DNA from 2 places in the Serratia odorifera genome. Region 2 is predicted to be linked to the other one. Evidence: predicted binding sites of a transcription regulator. Region 2 holds the regulator's gene; the other holds the start of a gene.
The links. Region 2 encodes PurR, which represses purine synthesis genes. Its sites were predicted from a motif close to CANGCAAACGTTTGCNTG; they were not measured.

Region 1: a site for PurR is predicted at 1,391-1,408, ahead of ACCC84_RS15855 (NCS2 family permease). Genes of this name have one in related genera too.

Annotation. Positions count from the first base shown of each region.
Region 1 is NZ_JBGMUT010000006.1:39,825-43,245, forward strand. Features, by position in the region: gene ACCC84_RS15845 (amino acid ABC transporter permease) at 1-684, shown strand, start outside; gene yieH (6-phosphogluconate phosphatase) at 670-1,338, opposite strand; gene ACCC84_RS15855 (NCS2 family permease) at 1,562-2,899, shown strand; gene ACCC84_RS15860 (alpha/beta hydrolase) at 2,943-3,421, opposite strand, start outside.
Region 2 is NZ_JBGMUT010000001.1:836,904-840,324, forward strand. Features, by position in the region: gene punR (DNA-binding transcriptional activator PunR) at 104-1,024, shown strand; gene purR (HTH-type transcriptional repressor PurR) at 1,051-2,076, opposite strand; gene cydH (cytochrome bd-I oxidase subunit CydH) at 2,401-2,490, shown strand; gene sodB (superoxide dismutase [Fe]) at 2,564-3,142, opposite strand; gene ACCC84_RS03970 (C40 family peptidase) at 3,363-3,421, opposite strand, start outside.

The DNA.
Region 1 (3,421 bases), on a different contig from region 2:
GGCACCTGGCCGGATGGCCCGCTGGGCGGTGCAGCGCTGACCCTGGTCATCAGCCTGATGGCCGGCGTGGCGTCGGCGCTACTGGGAACGGTACTGGGGATACTGCTGGCGATGTCACGCGGTGCGCTTGCCGCGCTGCTGGCTGCGGTATTAGGCTTTTTCCGCGCCATACCGGTGATCATGCTGATTTTCTGGACCTATTTCCTGCTGCCGATCGTGTTTGGCGTAGAGATCCCGGAAATCACCACCGTAGTGTGCGCGCTGGCGCTGATCGCCGCTGCCTATCTGGCTCATGCGGTGAAGGCCGGCATCGTCGCCATTGGCCCCGGGCAGTGGCAGGCCGGACTGTCGCTGGGGTTGACGCGTTGGCAAACGCTGGCGCTGATCGTGCTGCCGCAGGCGTTGCGCATGATGGTGCCCTCGTTCATCAACCAATGGATTTCTCTGATCAAGGACACCTCGCTGGCCTACATTGTCGGCGTCGGCGAACTGACCTTTTTGGCCACCCAGGTGAATAACCGCAGCATGGCGTATCCGATGGAAGTGTTCCTGTTTGTGGCGCTGGTGTACTTTGTGTTCTGTCTGGCGCTCGACCTGCTGGCCAGTGGCTTGAATAAACGCTTCAGTCCGCAGACCAAAGCGTTGGCGCGTGCGGGGCGCAAACCGCCGTTACCGGCCAGTTAACTGCCAGCCGCGCTGCTGCCACAGCGACGGCAACTGGGCGAGATCGTCGAAAGGGGTGACCAGCGGGTGATCGATCGGCTTATTGTGCGGATCGGCGCAGAAGTAAAACACCGGAATGCCGGCGGCGATCCCGGCTTGTGCGCCGGCGGCGGAATCATCCACCAGAATGCAGCGTTCGACCGGTACCTGCATCTGCGCCGCGGCGTGGTAGACGATCGCCGGGTCCGGCTTCCAACGCTGAATATCGTAGCCGCTATACAGCCGGTCATCAAAATAGGACAACATGCCGGTCAGGCCGAGTGAATGCTGCATTTTGCTTACCGGCCCGTTGGAAACGGTGCAAAACGGCACGCTGACCTGCGCCAACAGCTCGCGTGCGCCGGCAATAGGTTGCAGTTGGCTGTCGAACAGGCGCGCAACTTCCTGGCGGTATTGCGGTTCCAGCAGTTCTTTGGCCAGGCTGGTGCCCTGCTCAGCATTCACCTGATCAATAATCTCGTACAGTTTTATGCCCTTGTATTTTTTGAATACCTCTTCCAGCGACAGCGTGATGCCATGCTGGGCAAACATATGTACATAAGCCATGCTGCACAGCACTTCGCTGTCCACCAGCGTGCCGTCGCAATCAAACAGAATACAGTCTATCTGGGTCATCGAAACCTTGCCCTCGCGGTTGCTACAGTGCTTCCACTTTAACCGGCTGCGTCAGGAAAGCGATAGCAAGATGGCCCGTTTCGGCCAATTCGCAATAAATCCATCGGATTACCGAGCAAAACCGCCGAAAAGGCGAAAAAAACCTGTGATCGACGTCAAAAGCCGGAAATTTTGTTATAGGATAGCCGGCGGACTGTCCATTCCCTTCTTCGGAATTCTGATAATGACCAAACAAGTCACTGGCCTTGACGCTGAGCAAGGCTTGCTTGGGCGCGTGTTTAAACTCAAGCAGCATGGCACGACGGTACGTACGGAAACGATTGCCGGCTTTACCACCTTTTTGACCATGGTGTACATCGTATTTGTTAACCCGCAGATTCTCGGCGCTGCGGGTATGGATACCCAGGCGGTGTTCGTTACCACCTGCCTGATTGCCGCCTTTGGCAGCATTCTGATGGGGTTGCTGGCCAACCTGCCGGTGGCGCTGGCTCCGGCGATGGGCCTTAACGCCTTCTTCGCCTTTGTGGTGGTTGGCGCGATGGGGATTTCATGGCAGGTCGGCATGGGAGCGATTTTCTGGGGGGCGGTAGGTTTGCTGTTGCTGACCATTTTCCGCATCCGTTACTGGATGATCGCCAACATTCCGCTGAGCCTGCGTATCGGCATCACCAGCGGTATCGGCCTGTTTATCGCCATGATGGGGCTGAAAAATGCCGGTATCGTGGTGGCGAACCCGGACACGCTGGTCACGGTCGGTAACCTGACCTCGCACAGCGTGCTGCTGGGGGCGCTGGGCTTCTTTATCATTGCCATTCTGGCTTCGCGCAACATCCACGCGGCGGTGCTGGTGTCGATCGTGGTCACCACGCTGATTGGCTGGGCTCTGGGCGACGTGAAGTACGGTGGGGTATTTTCGATGCCGCCAAGCGTCACGTCGGTGGTCGGTCAGGTGGATCTGGCTGGCGCGCTGAACGTCGGGCTGGCGGGGATTATCTTCTCGTTCATGCTGGTTAACCTGTTCGACTCCTCCGGTACGCTGATTGGCGTCACCGACAAGGCCGGACTGACCGATGAAAAAGGCAAATTCCCGCGCATGAAGCAGGCGCTGTACGTCGACAGCATCAGCTCGGTGGGCGGAGCATTTATCGGCACTTCGTCGGTGACCGCCTATATTGAAAGTTCGTCCGGCGTATCGGTGGGTGGCCGTACCGGTCTGACCGCGGTGGTTACCGGCCTGCTGTTCCTGCTGGTGATCTTCCTGTCGCCGCTGGCTGGCATGGTACCGGCCTATGCTGCCGCCGGTGCGCTGATTTACGTAGGCGTGCTGATGACCTCAAGCCTGGCGCGGGTTAAATGGGACGACCTTACCGAGGCGGTACCGGCGTTCGTCACAGCGGTGATGATGCCGTTCAGTTTCTCGATTACCGAAGGCATTGCGCTGGGGTTTATCGCCTATTGCGTGATGAAGCTGGGCACTGGCCGCTGGCGTGAGATTAGCCCTTGCGTAGTGGTGGTGGCGCTGCTGTTTATTCTGAAGATCGTGTTTGTCGACGGGCATTGATTCCGTTGGCAGAAAGCCGGGTCCAGCTTGCTGGACCCGTTTTTTATCCGCCCGGATGTGCGTCCGGTGCCTTTCCCAGCATCCATTCCATTGGCCGCGCAAAACGCCCCTGCCAACCGACGTTGGCGCTTTCCGCCTGATTAAAACGCTGTAGCTGCACCTGATTGCCGGTATTGAACAGTTCGGCGAAACGCAGCGCCAGCGCCCGTTCGCTAAAATTCTGACGATCGTAGTAAGCCAGTACGATACGCTTGTTTTCAGCCAGCGTCTGTCTGGCTGGGGTGATTTCGCCGTGCGGCGCGATCAGCAGCGCGCCGGCATAAAACTGCGGATATTTCGCCAGCAGGTTGGCGGCGTGCAACGCACCCTGGCCGCGACCTGACAAATATACCTGTTGCGGGTTGAGATTCAGTTGGCGGATCAGCGGTGCCAGCGCGCGCTGAATAGCGCTTTGGGTGCTTTCATCGCTGTAATTGGACCAGCGGAAACTGTTTTCCGACAGCATTTGCGTACCGTTCAGCT
Region 2 (3,421 bases):
GTTGTGCAGGTTTTTTTTAGCGTCGCAAGTGTATCTGGCTGGATCTCTGCTTGTGAAACGGTAATATTTGCAAGCTGTTGTTAAAAAAATTGAAGGCAAAGCGATGTGGTCTGAATATTCCCTTGATGTGGTCGACGCCGTGGCGCGTACCGGCAGTTTCAGCGCGGCAGCGCAGGAACTGCATCGCGTGCCGTCAGCGGTGAGTTATACCGTACGTCAGTTGGAGCAGTGGCTGGCGGTGCCGCTGTTTGAACGGCGCCATCGCGACGTGGAGCTGACGCCTGCCGGCGCATTGTTTGTTCAGGAATCGCGCGCTGTCATCAAAAAAATGCTCGACACCCGTCGTCAGTGTCAGCAGGTGGCCAACGGCTGGCGCGGCCAGTTGAAGATCGCCGTCGATATCATCGTCAAACCACAGCGTAGCCGGCAACTGGTGCTGGATTTCTACCGTCATTTCCCGGACGTCGAGTTGCGGGTACAGCCGGAAGTGTTCAACGGCGTGTGGGATGCGCTGGTGGACGGGCGTGCCGATATGGCAATTGGCGCAACGCGCGCGGTGCCGACCGGTGGCGGCTTTGCCTTTCGCGACATGGGTTTTATGAACTGGCTGTGCGTGGTCAGCGCCAGCCATCCGCTGGCGGTTTTGCCCGGCCCGCTGGATGACGATCGGCTGCGGCCATTTCCCTCCCTGGTGCTGGAGGACACCTCACGCACCTTGCCCAAGCGCGTCACCTGGTCTTTGGATAACCAACGGCGGTTGCTGGTACCGGACTGGGTATCGGCGGTGGACTGTTTGCGTGATGGCTTGTGCGTCGGCATGGTGCCGGCACATCGCGTATTGCCGTTGATTGAGCAGGGGGAACTGGTGGCGTTGCAACTGCCTGAACCGTTCCCGCCCAGCGCCTGTTGCCTGACCTGGCAGCAGAACGCGCAGTCGCCGGCGATGGCGTGGTTGCTGGATTATCTCGGCGACAGTGAAACGCTGAATCAGGAATGGTTGAGCGAGGTGATATTGCCGGAGTAGCGCAATCGCGCCCCCCGGCCGGTGCTTTAGCGGCGGTAATCGACGAACGGGCCGTCGGCGACCGAGCGGCGTTCGATCAATTTGGGGTGGACTTCAATGACCTGCGATTCTTCGCGTTTGCTGATGATGCGATCCAGCAGCATGGTAAATGCCATTTCACCAAGACGCTCTTTTGGCTGATGGATAGTGGTCAGCGCCGGGGTGAAGTAACGCGCGTTGCGTACATTGTCATAACCGATCACTGAAATATCCTGCGGCACGCGCAACCCGAGCTCGTCGGCAGCGCAGATTGCGCCCATGGCCATAATGTCGCCGCCGCAGAACACGGCGGTCGGGCGCTGTTTTTGCGACAGGATCTGGTGCATGGCCTTATAACCGGACTCCGGCTCGAAGTCGCCCTGGACAATCCACTGGTCACGGATGTCGATATTGGCTTCCTGCAATGCCTTGAGGAAACCCTGATGACGGCCGCCGCCGGTGTTGCGCGACAGTTGCCCGGGAATGGCGCCGATGTCGCGGTGGCCACGTTCAATCAGATAACGGCCTGCCAGATAGCCACCTTCGAAGGCGTTGTCGATGATGGTGTCGGTGAAGTCACCGCGCGCGGCGCCCCAGTCCATCACCACCATCGGGATGTTGCGATAATCTTCCAGCATGCCGAGCAGTTGGTCAGGATATTCGGAGCACATCACCAGCAGGCCGTCGACGCGTTTTTGCGCCAGCATCGCCAGATAGGCGCGCTGTTTGTCCAGATTGTTATGCGAGTTGCACAGAATCAGCGTGTAGCCCTTGCTGTAACAGCTGTTTTCCACCGCTTCAATCACTTCAGCGAAATAGGGCGCTTCGCTGGAGGTTGCCAGCAGGCCAATGGATTTGGTGTGATTGACCTTCAAACTGCGAGCAACGGCGCTTGGGGAATAATGCAGCTCTTTAATGGCAGCCCAAACGGCCGCCTTGGTCTCTTCGGCGACGAAACGGGTCTTATTGATGACGTGCGAAACGGTGGTGGTGGAAACGCCCGCGCGTTTGGCCACATCTTTAATCGTTGCCATGTAAAGAATGACTCCTAAACCCACATGTATTTAGCATGTAAGCATGTTGTTAATCGTTTGCCTACGCAGATCCTTCTCCAGAGTCACGAAAACTTGGTTTTTAGTGTGGAAGTCGTCAGCCACTTGACCTGGAGGGACTCAATTGCCGGTGCGCAGCAGTGAACTGCGAATTTTGTCGCATATTGAGCAAAAGTGGAAGTGCTAATCAACATTATAAGCGTGGAATGATAACAAGATTTTATTGGGGAACTGTGGGAAAATGATTTGACGCACCAATACTGTGGATTTTATGCTTGGCGCAGATTATCTGATAAGGAGTTTTTGATGGATACCGATTTAAAAATGTCTTTGTTCACCACCCTGGGTGCATTGGCGATGATTATTGCCTTCAGCTTCACTGCCGCATTGAACTGAATCCTGACTTAATCAATAAAGGCGCAGCTCAATATGAACTGCGCCTTTTTATTTATTGCCGCGTATTGGCCAATTACGCCAGGTTTTCCGCTACGAACGCCCAGTTCACCAGCGCCCAGAAGTTTTCCAGATAGTTCGGCCGCGCATTGCGGTAGTCGATATAATAAGCGTGCTCCCACACGTCTACCGTCAGCAGCGGCTTGTCCTCGCCGGTCAGCGGGGTGGCTGCATTCGAGGTATTAACGATAGCCAGCGAACCGTCGCTTTTCTTTACCAGCCAGGTCCAGCCAGCGCCAAAATTGCCTACCGCTGATTGTGTGAACGCCTGCTTGAACTTATCGAAGCTACCGAAGGCCCGATTGATTGCTTCTGCCAGTTTACCGCTTGGCTCACCGCCGCCCTGTGGCGACAGGCAATGCCAGTAAAAGGTGTGGTTCCACACCTGCGCGGCGTTGTTGAAGATGCCGCCGCTGGCGGTTTTAACGATCTCTTCCAATGATTTTTCTTGAAACTCGCTGCCGTCGATCAGCGCATTCAGGTTAACCACATAAGCGTTGTGATGTTTACCATAGTGGTATTCCAGCGTTTCTGCCGAGATATGCGGTTCAAGCGCATCTTTGGCATACGGTAGAGCAGGTAGTGTAAACGACATTGCTTTCTCCTTCTTTTATATGGCGCCAATCTGGCGTTCCCATCCGGGGACTTTGGCGAACGAATCGCCAGTAACCACTCTTTTTTAGAGGTTATTAATGGTAGCAATTTCCCGACAGGAAAAGGAGTTAAAGCGTGCTAAATCGGGGCAAAAGAGTTATGGCAAGAGAGAAGGGAACGGCACGATGGCGGCCGGGCGAGGCCGCCATCGTCTTGTTGCGTCAGCGAATGGTTTTTGGCGTCATCACGCGGCGGGCACCGACGTAATGATTTTGCCAGT